2 regions of the Thalassospira sp. ABL2_045 genome follow, and region 2 is predicted to be linked to the other one. Evidence: riboswitches for the same ligand, from Rfam matches in the RefSeq annotation. Region 2 holds a riboswitch; the other holds the start of a gene.
The links. A riboswitch is a leader RNA that binds a small molecule or an ion and turns the genes downstream of it on or off. The one in region 2 is predicted to bind S-adenosylmethionine.

Region 1 (5,901 bases), on a different contig from region 2:
GACAGAAATCTTCTGTCCGAAATCCCCGCGCAGCAACAGGTCGGATACCTCAATCCGGGCGACCGTGTAAAAGCCCTGATCGGTGACAAAGCTTGTTTCGCCCGCTTGCATGCGGTCCCAGGCCGGGGCAAATCGATCAGCCAATAGAGCCGGTGTACCAATCAGATCGCTGGCCCAGTTTTCCCCCGGCTCGCCGCCGATAATCCAGTTGCCCTCCTCGTCCGTGACAAAGGCATGTGCGCCATCGCGTTCAAGCGGCCCGATCACTTCGGCCAGCATCGGACTTGCGCGCAGGTTCAAAACCAAAACACCCTGACGGTCGCCAAGGCGATCAAAGACCGGGGATGCCAGCCGGATGACCGGCTTGATCGGTTGTTCGATCTCGCCAAATTCGCGGTTCAGATCAATGCCCGACATGTAAAACGTGCCGCGCGGGGCGCTTGCGGCCAGCTTGAAATAGGATCGGTCTGCCTTGTTCTGCAATTCACCCGCGGGCACGGTATAGGGAATGCCACTGCCGTAATTGACCCGCACCACTTCTTGCCCGTCATGATCAAGATAGCGGATCTGGTCATAAATCCCGCGGCGCAAGGCAAACAGCTCATACTCGCTGGCAAGCTGCGCCCTGTCGGTACGCCCGTCTATGACCGCGTCAAGCTGGGTGCTCTCGGACAGGATCAGCAGATCAGACACCACCACATTGATGCGCTCGCGCATGATGGCAATCGATTTATCCAGCGCAAAGGATTGGTCATCGGCGATCTGCTTGCCCCGGACATTCGCCCGCTCCCAGGCCAGCAACCCGATGACGAGCAGGAACACCGCACTAAGCGGCACAAAACAGGCAAGGAAGGATTTCAGATGACCGAATTTGATCATGGTGCTTTTGGCTTTTCGCTCTTGGGCTTTGGGGCTCTCGCGTTTTTGGGCCCCTGATCGTCGCAAGGATGCGATCCTGTGCACATAGCGCGGGCTGCCAGCAGATCACATATTATGCGGTCGTATGATCCCATACATGCGTTTCCTCCCAGCATTTACAAGACACCGCCTGAAATTTTTCAAATTTTATTATTTTAAATCATATTATTATCATATTTTCATTTATTATAACTATTCCAATAAATGCAAAGAGATTAGCCTATACGTCTTATTAAAATGCTTCAGGGTCCCCTTGGCGTCATCTGACTGCGTCATACCACCCACGGCACCTGCGCCCCAAAACCCGGCACGCCTCCCCGCCTAAATCACACCACCGAAAATCCCACGATCAAATCCGGACGTGCACGCCGGGCGAACACATTCCTCATACAATTTGATTTGCGCGGTTTTGGCACATCGCCATAAAAAAATCCCGCGGGGCGCAAACCCCACGGGATTTTTCATTTATTTTGAATAATCGGCCCGATTATTCAGGAAGTTTGAATACCGGCAGGACCGAGCCTTCATACTTGGTTTCGATGAATTTGCGGACCGCATCATCGTGATAGGATTCAACCAGCGTTTTGACCCACGGCTCATCCTTGCGCGCCGTCTGGGTGACGATCACGTTGGCATACGGGCTGTCATTGCCTTCGATTGCAATCGAATCCTTGATCGGGTTCAGACCGGCTTCGAGCGCATAGTTGGTGTTAATCGCCGACGCATCCAGATCATCAAGCGAACGCGGCAGCTGGGCCGCATCGAGCTCTACAAAGCTGATATCCTTGGGATTTTCGATGACGTCAAGCGGGCTGACGACAAGACCAACCGCCGGATCAACCTTGATCAGACCATGGGACTGCAACACCAGAAGCGCACGGCCGCCATTGGTCGGATCGTTCGGAATGCCGACTTCGGCACCTTCGGGCAGCTCATCAAGGCTTTTGATTTTGTTGGAATAAATGCCCATCGGGGTCAGGATGTTGTACCCAACCACCGACAGCTCATAACCACGGTCCTTGATCTGGTTATCCAAATACGGCACATGCTGGAAACTGTTGGCATCGAGATCGCCATCATCAAGCGCCTGGTTCGGGATAACATAGTCCGAGAAGCTGACCAGTTCGATGTCCAGGCCCTTGGTGGCAGCCACCTTGACGACTTCTTCCATGACTTCTTCATGCGCACCCGGGGTGACGCCGATCTTGATCGCGTCATTGGCCAGTGCCTGGCCGGTCAGGGCCGATGCGAGGACGGCAGCCGCCGTCAGTTTAAAGAAAAACCGCATTGTAAAACTCCTTGTTTTCTTTTGGGTTTGTGCGGGAATTTGGCGAATGTGAGCAACCCTCACATTCGGATTTTGTTCGATGAAAGGCTCAGATATTCCGCTTGTCGGCCTTGCGCGCCAGATAGTCGCCAAAGCTTTGCACCGCTTGCACGACAACGATCAGGGTGATGACAACGGCTGCCATCACATCCGGGCGGAAGCGCTGATAGCCATAGCGAATACCAAGATCACCAAGACCGCCGGCACCAACGGCCCCCACCATGGCGGAATAGCCAATCAGGGTGACCGCCGTCAGGGTCAGACCGTGAATGATGCCAGGCAGTGCTTCGGGCAGAAGAACCTTGGTCACGACCTGCACCGGGCGGGCCCCCATGGCCTGGGCCGCTTCGATCAAGCCGCCATCCACTTCGCGCATCGCCCCTTCGATGATCCGGGCAATGAACGGAATGGCAGCAACCGTCAGCGGCACAATCGCCGCTGAGGTGCCTATCGAGGTGCCGACGACAAAGCGGGTAAAGGGAATGATCGCAACTGCGAGAATGATGAAGGGCACGGAACGCGTCGCATTGACCAGCGGGCCAAACAGGCGCTGAAACCACAGCGCTTCAAACAGCTCACCCCGGCCAGAGGTCGCCAGCAACACGCCCAGCGGCAAGCCAAACACGGTGGCAATACCAAGCGAAACCGCGACCATATAGATGGTTTCCCAGGTCGCCTGCAGCAGAATGGGTGCAAGGGTTGAAAACATGACTTAGCCCTCCTGCCCGGCTGCAACGCCGGTGTTGTTATCGCTGTCCGATCCGGCGCGGAAATCCATGAATTCATCGGCCAGAAGGGACTGCGTGGTTGCGTGCTTGGGATCGGCAAAAATACCCTCCACGCCGCCTTCTTCGACGATTACACCGCCATCCATCACCGCGACACGGTCACAGAGCGCTTTGACCACCGCCATTTCATGGGTGATCACGACCATGGTCAGTCCGAGGCGTTTGTTGATGTCCTTAAGCAGCGTCAGGATCTGACGGGTGGTTTCCGGATCAAGGGCCGAGGTGACCTCGTCACAAAGCAAAACCTTGGGGTTCGATGACAGCGCGCGTGCAATACCGACACGCTGTTTTTGGCCCCCGGAAAGCTCAGCCGGATAGCGGTCGCGCTTTTCTTCCAAGCCCACAAGCGGCAACAGCGGATCAACCGCCTTGGCAATCTCGGCCTTGCTGGCACCGGCCAGTTCAAGCGGCAGTGCAATATTGTCATAGACCGTGCGCGAAGACAGAAGGTTGAAGTGCTGGAACACCATGCCAAGCTGACGGCGGAACAGCGGCAAATCACGTTTGGACAGGGTCGTGACATTGGTGCCATCGACCGTCACCGTCCCGGATGTCGGGTGTTCAAGCAGGTTGATGCAGCGGATCAGCGTGGATTTGCCCGCGCCGGAACGGCCAATGACGCCAACGATTTCGCCTGCTGCAATATCGAGATTGATGCCGCGCAATGCGATATGTTCGTCGCTGCCACGCCGGGCCGCATAAGTTTTATGGACGTTCGAGAGCCGGATCATGGGTCTCAACCTTTCCGTAGATACAAAAAAACCGCCGCGGCTTAACCGAGGCGGTCGTACATACGGAGCATATACGCCCTCTCGCTTTAGCCGCATTTTTAACGCGCCCGCAAGCTGAGGAGCAAATCGGCGCGATCAATGAGTCCTGTGTATCTGACTAGACGTCATTCTTCAACAGGTAAAATCATGCAATCTACGCATGGCATATATGAAATCGCCATATATTACAGAGTTTTATGTGTTTAATGAGAGTGACGCGCTGTCCAGCAAGCAACCAAAACGCAATCAGCTTTCGGCCTTTTTCTCCCACGCGCCTTGCGGGGTTTGTTGCCAGTAGGACAGTTTGTGTCCGGCGTCTTTCCAGTCTTTCCAGCGCGTACGGGCTTCTGCCACCGCATCGCGGTCGCGGTCATCAAACAGCATGATGACGCGTTCATACTCGCTGACCTTCTCGCTCATGGCGCGGTCGGCCAGGAACAGGAATTGGGCCCCGTTGGGATTTTCATCCTCGTCGGTCAGCCAGACCGGCTGCATTTCGGCGTCGCCATCGGATTTCGACCCATGGGGCAACCAGCTTGCCGGGTCATAGGTCCAAAGCAGGGTATTGATGGCCTCGATCCGTTGGTCATTGCCGGTCATCACCACGGCACGCTTTTCGCGCTCCAGCGTTTTGGAGAGCAATGTGGGCAAGGCCCGTTCCAGCGGCATGCTGGTGAGATGGTAAAACCAGATATCAGCCATAAGGCGGTTTTATCCCGAACATGAAAATGGGGCAAGGTGATCAACACCCTGCCCCACAAATTCCATCCCAGCGCGGTGCGCGCGGGCTTAGTTTTCGTAGTTATCGGCAACAAAGCGATCAAGCAGACGCACGCCAAAGCCGGTCGCGCCCTTCGGCGTGACTTCCTTGTCGGACGTTGACCAGGCCATGGCGGCGATATCAAGATGCGCCCATGGGCGATCCTTGGTGATAAAGCGCTTGAGGAACTGGGCAGCCGTGATCGAGCCCGCCGCACGACCGCCGACATTTTTCATGTCGGCAATGTCGGATTTAAGCTGCTTGTCATAGCCAGATCCCAGCGGCAGACGCCAGACGGTTTCATCAACCGAAAGACCGGCCGTGCTGATCTGGGTCGCCAGATCATCATTGTTGGCAAACAGACCGGCATTTTCATGGCCAAGCGCAATGATAACCGCCCCGGTCAGGGTTGCCAGATCAACGATCAAACGCGGATCATGTTTTTCCTGCACATAGGTCAGGGCATCACAGAGAACCAGACGGCCTTCGGCGTCGGTATTGATGACTTCAATCGTCTGACCGGACATGGAGGTCACGACATCGCCCGGACGCTGTGCGGTCGATGACGGCATGTTTTCAACCAGACCAATCACACCGATCACGTTGCATTTCGCCTTGCGACCCGCAAGCGCCTTCATCAGGCCGGAAACCACACCGGCCCCGCCCATATCGAACTTCATGTCTTCCATGCCGGCGGCGGGTTTGAGCGAGATACCACCGGTATCAAAGGTCACACCCTTGCCAACGAAGGCGACGGGTGCGTCCTTTTTCTTGCCGCCGTTCCAGCGCATGACAACCATGGCCGGTTTCTGGGCCGACCCCATGGCAACGCCCAGAAGCGCGCCCATGCCAAGCTTTTTCATTTCCTTTTCGTCAAGGACCTCAATTTCCACACCCAGCTTTTCAAGGGCTTTGACTTCCTTGGTGAAGCTTTCGGGATGAAGAACGTTGGCCGGCTCGGACACCAGATCGCGGGTGAAGAACACGCCTTCGACGACCTTTTTGGCAGAATCAAACTGCTTCTTGGCGTCCTTGTGATCGTGGGCTGAAATCTTCAGCGCCTTGAGAACCGGCTTGTCTTCCTTGGTTTCAGTGGTGCGATATTTGTCGAAACGATAATCGCGCAGCATCGCACCGGTTGCGAAATCAGACGCCAGACCTTCCATGTCAAAGAGAACGGAAAGCTCCTTCTCGCCGGTCGAGATGGCACGCGTGGTGACAGAGCCGCCGAGTTTCTGCGCGGCAATCACGTCAAATTCGGCTTCCTTGCCGATCCCGAAAATGATCACGCGCGACAGATCGACATTGGCCGGTGCCAGCACCTGCAGGCTCTGGCCC
Region 2 (5,901 bases):
TCACGACCCTGATCTGATCATTTACATCAAGGACTTCCTTGGTTTTGGCACCTTCATAAAGACTGATGCCATCGGCCTTGATGCGGTCACGCACCACAGCCACCAGATCCGGATCATCCTTGGGCAGGATGGTGCCCATTTCAATCACGGTCACCTTTGCGCCGAGCTGTTGATGGGCCTGCGCCATTTCCAAGCCGATAGGGCCGCCACCAATAATGATCAGATGATCCGGGCGGCTACGGTTTTCAAAAATGGTTTCGTTGGTGAAATAGCAAACGCTTTCCAGTCCCGGGATGGGCGGAACAGCCGCGCGCGAACCCGTGGCAATGACAAAGCGTTTGGCCCTGATTGTGGTGTCGTCGGCAACGACTTCGCGCGGGCCGATAAAGCGGGCTTCGGCCTGAATAACGGTGCAGCCGAGGTCTTCGAATCGCTCAACCGAATCATGCGGGGCAATGCCCGCAATGACGGAATGCACATGATCGATTGCGCGGCCAAAATCGACATCGACTTGGCCAGTAGCAACACCAAACCGGGATGCACGGCGCGTATTTTCCGCGGCATGACCGGCCGCCAAAAGCGCCTTGGACGGAACGCAACCTGTATTAAGGCAATCACCCCCCATCTTGCCCTTTTCGATCAGGACAACCTTTGCGCCCATCTGGACCGCACCCGCCGCGACAGACAGACCACCGGAGCCGGCGCCAATCACGCAGATATCGGTATCGATGATTTTACTCATGTGAGTTGGCCCCGCTTTTACGTTGGCGCAGTTTCTTATAGGCGACTGGCAACAGGGCCAGCACGGCCAGTCCAATGATCGGGGTCAGGATACGCGGTTCAAAGATGATGCCAAGATCAGGTGTCTTGCCCTGATCAAACAAGGCACCAAGCCCATCGCCGATAGACGCATAGACAAAGGTGCCCGGAATAATGCCGATCATGGTTCCCAAAACAAAGGAGCGCAATTTGACGCCAAGAAGGGCGGGCACAAGATTGACCAGCCAGAACGGGAAAATCGGGATCAGGCGCAACACCATCAGATAGCTGAATGCGTTTTCAGCAAAGCCTTCTTCCATCTTGCGAACGGCGTTACCGGCCTTGGCCCGCATCAGATCATAAAACGCATAGCGCGCGGCCAGATAAACAATTGTCGCGCCAATGGTGGCCCCGACCACAACATAGGTCGTCGCAAGAGGCGATCCGAACAGAAAGCCACCGGTAATGGTCAGGATCGATCCGATCGGCAGAGACAGCGCGACCGAAACAACATAAAGCCCCATAAAGACCAGAACGCTTGAAACCGGATTGTCGGCAACAAAACCCTGCAACAGGTCGCGGTTTTCACGCAGTGAATCAAATGACAGCACATCAAGGATGCCGCTCGCCCATGCCAGAACCAGCCCGCAAATCAGGATTATCACCGGCAAAAGCTTGCGCCAGAGCGGCTTGGGCGCGCCTTTGGTTTCTGCCGGGAATTCTGGTTTCTGGTCGGACAAGTGTGACACCATTGAACTGGTTTTAGTCATTTATTTCAGGCTCTTGCAAGTCGTGTGTTCGCTACGATGTGCAAATCCCGAAAAACAGGATCGCATTATTTGATCCAACATTAGAGAGAAATTTCAAAACTTGCTTATGAACTGCTTTCACCATTCCGTGAGCTGCGATTGTGTTATCCGATGCGTAAGCGCATCCGGATATGCGCAAAAATCCTGAGGGTGTGGCGCTTGACGTAGGGGAAAACTGGTCGTATCGTCAGCGCATCGTGGGATTTGTCGACCGGCTTGCGGCCACGTAAAAAATCGCTAAAGAGGGGTGTTCTGGCTTCGGCCCTGACCCATTCACGCCGGTCAGGGTTTTTTTGTGTCCGGATCACACCAATATCCGGGCATGTAGGAGCAAGACGATGACGACCGAAAAAAAGGCTTCCGATAACTGGCGCGCGGCGACCCGTTCTGTACGTGGCGGCACAGCGCGCAGCGGCTTTTGCGAGACTTCCGAAGCCATCTTTATGAATTCCGGCTATGTGTATGACACCGCCGCCGAGGCAGAGGCCTCCTTTGATGGCAGTGGCCCGGAACGTTATGTCTATTCCCGTTTTGCCAATCCGACCGTTGGGATGTTCGAAGAGCGCCTTGCCCTGATCGAGGGCGCGCAATATTGCCGTGCGACGGCATCGGGCATGTCAGCGGTGTGGAATGCATTGGCAGCCAGCACCAAGGCTGGTGGTCGTGTGGTTGGATCGCGCGCCTTGTTCGGTTCGTGTGAATTTATCCTGACCACGCTACTGCCGCGGTTCGGGGTTGAAACCGAACTGGTGGATGGCACCGACAAAGACGCATGGGAAAAGGCGCTGTCGAAACCAGCAGACGCGGTTTTCCTTGAAACCCCGTCGAACCCGACGCTTGAGGTTCTTGATATCGCCTTTATCTCCGAGCTGGCGCACAAGGCCGGTGCAAAGGTGATTGTCGATAACGTGTTTGCCACCCCGATCCTGCAAAAGCCGATGGAACTGGGGGCTGATATTGTCGTCTATTCTGCGACCAAACACATCGATGGTCAGGGCCGCTGCCTTGGCGGTGCGATCCTGTTTAACGACAAGGAATGGCATGACGAACACCTGACCACGTTCCTGCGTCATACTGGGCCAAGCATGAGCGCATTCAATGCCTGGGTGCTGCTCAAAGGGCTTGAAACGCTAAGCCTGCGTGTTGATCAGCACATCCGCAATGCAACTGCATTGGCCGAATTCCTTACGGAACAGCCACAGGTGTCACGCGTTCTTTATCCGGGACTGGAAAGTCACCCGCAGCACGAATTGGCAATGCGTCAGATGTCTGGCCGTGGTGGTGGATTGATTGCGATTGAGCTTGCCGGGGGCAAGGCGGCGGCATTTTCGCTGCTTGATAACCTCAAGCTGATTGATATTTCCAACAACCTTGGCGATGCAAAAAGTCTGGCAACCCATCCCTGGACCACGACCCATCAGCGTGTGCCAGCCGAAGACAAGGTTGCGATGGGTATTACCGAAGGCATGCTGCGTCTATCTGTCGGTCTGGAAGATATTGATGACCTCAAGGAAGACCTGTTGGCAGCCCTTGCCGTTTAAAAGCTTGGTACAACAGTAATCCTGACATCGATCTGGCCCGTACATTGTGCGGGCCCTTTCGTATTCGCCCCGATCTTATGCCGGTTTGTTTTGACAGGCGACTGGTAGTTTCGGGACGGATTGTTTAGGGTCAGGACCTATTAATTTGATTGGAATGGCATACGTTATATATGTGGGATCCAAGGAAAAGCCCGCCGAGCGGGTGGGAACCCCGCGCAAGGGGTTTGACGCAGGAGCTTGCAAATATAACGTCTGTCCTGCGGATCGATCAGATTTGCACGGCCTACTTTGTCGCAAAAACTTGAAAGATGTATATCTTCCGGCGTTTTTGCTTCGCGTATCCGAACAAATCTGATCGACCATTCGAACCAAATTAATAGGTCCTGACCCTGCATAAAGGTCCATCAATCGCAATCTTGGCTGATGCAAATTGACTGGAACACCCTTGGCCCGGAGATATGCATGTATTCGACCGTAACCCACGACATCAAGGTATCGGTAAAGCCGATGTTCCTCGAGGACGAATCTGATCCGGAAACCCATCGTTATGTTTGGGCCTATCGTATCGAGATTGAAAATCTTGGATCAAAAACCGTTCAGTTGCTGAACCGTCATTGGCAGATTACGGATTCGCGCGGCGAAACCCAGGAGGTCAAAGGCCCGGGCGTTGTTGGCGAACAGCCTGTTCTGGCGTGCGGTGAAAGTTTCAATTACACAAGTGGCGCGCCATTGACCACGCCAAGCGGCTTCATGGTCGGGACTTTCGAGATGACGGATATGGACGGCAATCATTTTGATATTGCGATTCCGGCCTTTTCGCTCGACAGTCCGCATGGGCAACACACTGTGAACTGATCGGATCAGCCAACAGTATCAGTTAAAGCGGGTCAGGAGCCCCACCAAGGCAGGCGTTAATCCTGCAGAATATGACAAAAGGATTTGGTATGTGCAGCGAACATAACCCGGTGAAGCGTCCGACACGCGAAGAAGCAGAAGAAGCGGTCCGGACACTTCTGCGTTGGGCCGGGGACGATCCCGACCGCGAAGGTCTGCGCGGAACCCCTGATCGTGTGGCACGCTCTTATGGCGAATTCTTTGCTGGCTATCAGCAGGACCCGGCAGAAATCCTGCGCCGGACGTTCGAAGAAACCGACGGCTATGACGAGATGGTCGTTCTGCGCGACATTCGCGTCGAATCCTATTGCGAACATCACATGGTGCCGATCATCGGGGTTGCCCATGTCGCCTATTTGCCGCGCCGCCGTGTTGTCGGTATTTCCAAGCTGGCCCGCGTGGTTGAGGTCTATGCCAAACGCCTGCAGATTCAGGAAAAGATGACGGCACAGGTCGCCAACACCATTCAGGAAGAACTCGATCCGCTTGGTGTTGCGGTGGTGATCGATGCCAACCACCAATGCATGAGTACACGCGGTGTGCACAAAACCGGTGTTTCCATGGTGACCAGCCGGATGCTGGGGGCGTTCCGCGATGATCCGATCACGCGTCGCGAATTCTTTGCCATGATCGGTCGCTAACACCAATCTGATCCTGCCATAGAAAAAGGCCGCAGCAGATGCTGCGGCCTTTTTTCATGAACGATGCCGTTTGCGTTCGAGCTAGTCCTTGAAATCGCTATGGCAGGATTTGCAGGTCCGCATCATCTGACCAAGGGCGGCCTTGAAGTCGTCTTCCGAACCGCCATTGGATGCAACGGTTTTAAGGTGACCGGCCTTGGCATTCAGTTCGTTGGAAAGATCGGTGAATGTTGACCAGTCATCCCAAATGTCAGAAAGGGCTTCGGACGGATGTTCGTTGCTGCCTTCGGGGAAAAGGGCGGTAAAGGTTTCGCCGGAATGGCCTTCAATAATGGCGGCGGATTTTGCGACCTGTTCCGGGTCATATGGTAGGGCACCCTTCATCATCGGCACCATGATTTTGACCTGCTGGCCGATGGCCTTCATGCCATCCATGCGTTCCTTCACCACACCGGTCGCGCCTTCATGGGCGATGGCGGCAATACTGACCGTCATGGTGAGCGCCACAGCGGCTCCAACTAGAATTCTCAACTCTCTCATCCCCTTTTATGTGCGTATTTCTCTCATCAACTCTTAGGCAGTTGTCGGATGCTATTGACCAAATCGGGCAAGGATGTGGTCAACGGAACCGACATAATGTCCCCCAAACAGGCGAACATGAACCAATAGCGGGTAAAGGTTATACAAATCACGGCGTTCCTCAAAGAAGCCGGGCGAAATTGGCAGTATTTCGTTGTAGCGCCCAAAGAATTCTGGTGTCAGATCGCCAAATAACGTCCCGAACGCCAGTTCGATTTCCGGGTCGCCATAATAAATCGCCGGGTCAATCAGGCCTGCCAGCTTGTCGGACTGACACAGGATATTGCCACCCCACAGATCGCCATGCAGCAAGGAGGGCTTGCTGTCTTTTGGTAAATAGCGATCAAGACGCTCAATCAACCGATCAATGCGCGCGGCCATGCTGCCGGGCAGTTTACCCTCGTGCAGTGCCAGTTGTGCCATGTGGTGCAACCGGTGCTCGGCAAAGAAGGTGATCCAGTTTTCTTCAGGGGTATTGGGTTGGGGTAAGCCGCCGATCAGGGTGTCAAACTCAAGTTCGAATGCGGTGGAGGTGACTTGATGCTGGGCGGCGAGTTTTTCTGCCAGATCAAGCTGTACAGATCGGCTCATGCGGTTGTCATTGGCGATATAGGTCATCACCAGGCATGTATCGTCCGCATAAACAACGTCCGGGCAGTTGATCGGCGAATGTGCCCT

Region 1: another riboswitch for S-adenosylmethionine. It lies ahead of ACXAIA_RS04515 (methionine ABC transporter ATP-binding protein); the one in region 2 lies ahead of metZ (O-succinylhomoserine sulfhydrylase).

The regions. Positions count from the first base shown of each region.
Region 1 covers NZ_JBSWYV010000002.1:88,374-94,274, forward strand. Annotated here, with positions in the region: gene ACXAIA_RS04500 (diguanylate cyclase domain-containing protein) at 1-879, opposite strand, end outside; gene ACXAIA_RS04505 (MetQ/NlpA family ABC transporter substrate-binding protein) at 1,406-2,206, opposite strand; gene ACXAIA_RS04510 (methionine ABC transporter permease) at 2,295-2,954, opposite strand; partial or broken gene ACXAIA_RS04515 (methionine ABC transporter ATP-binding protein) at 3,036-3,764, opposite strand; SAM riboswitch at 3,830-3,907, opposite strand; gene ACXAIA_RS04520 (DNA polymerase III subunit chi) at 4,050-4,505, opposite strand; gene ACXAIA_RS04525 (leucyl aminopeptidase) at 4,593-5,901, opposite strand, start outside.
Region 2 covers NZ_JBSWYV010000015.1:90,981-96,881, forward strand. Annotated here, with positions in the region: gene ACXAIA_RS18000 (dihydrolipoyl dehydrogenase family protein) at 1-742, opposite strand, end outside; gene ACXAIA_RS18005 (TVP38/TMEM64 family protein) at 735-1,529, opposite strand; SAM riboswitch at 1,756-1,830, shown strand; gene metZ (O-succinylhomoserine sulfhydrylase) at 1,907-3,109, shown strand; gene apaG (Co2+/Mg2+ efflux protein ApaG) at 3,572-3,964, shown strand; gene folE (GTP cyclohydrolase I FolE) at 4,054-4,644, shown strand; gene ACXAIA_RS18025 (c-type cytochrome) at 4,726-5,175, opposite strand; gene ACXAIA_RS18030 (fructosamine kinase family protein) at 5,236-5,901, opposite strand, start outside.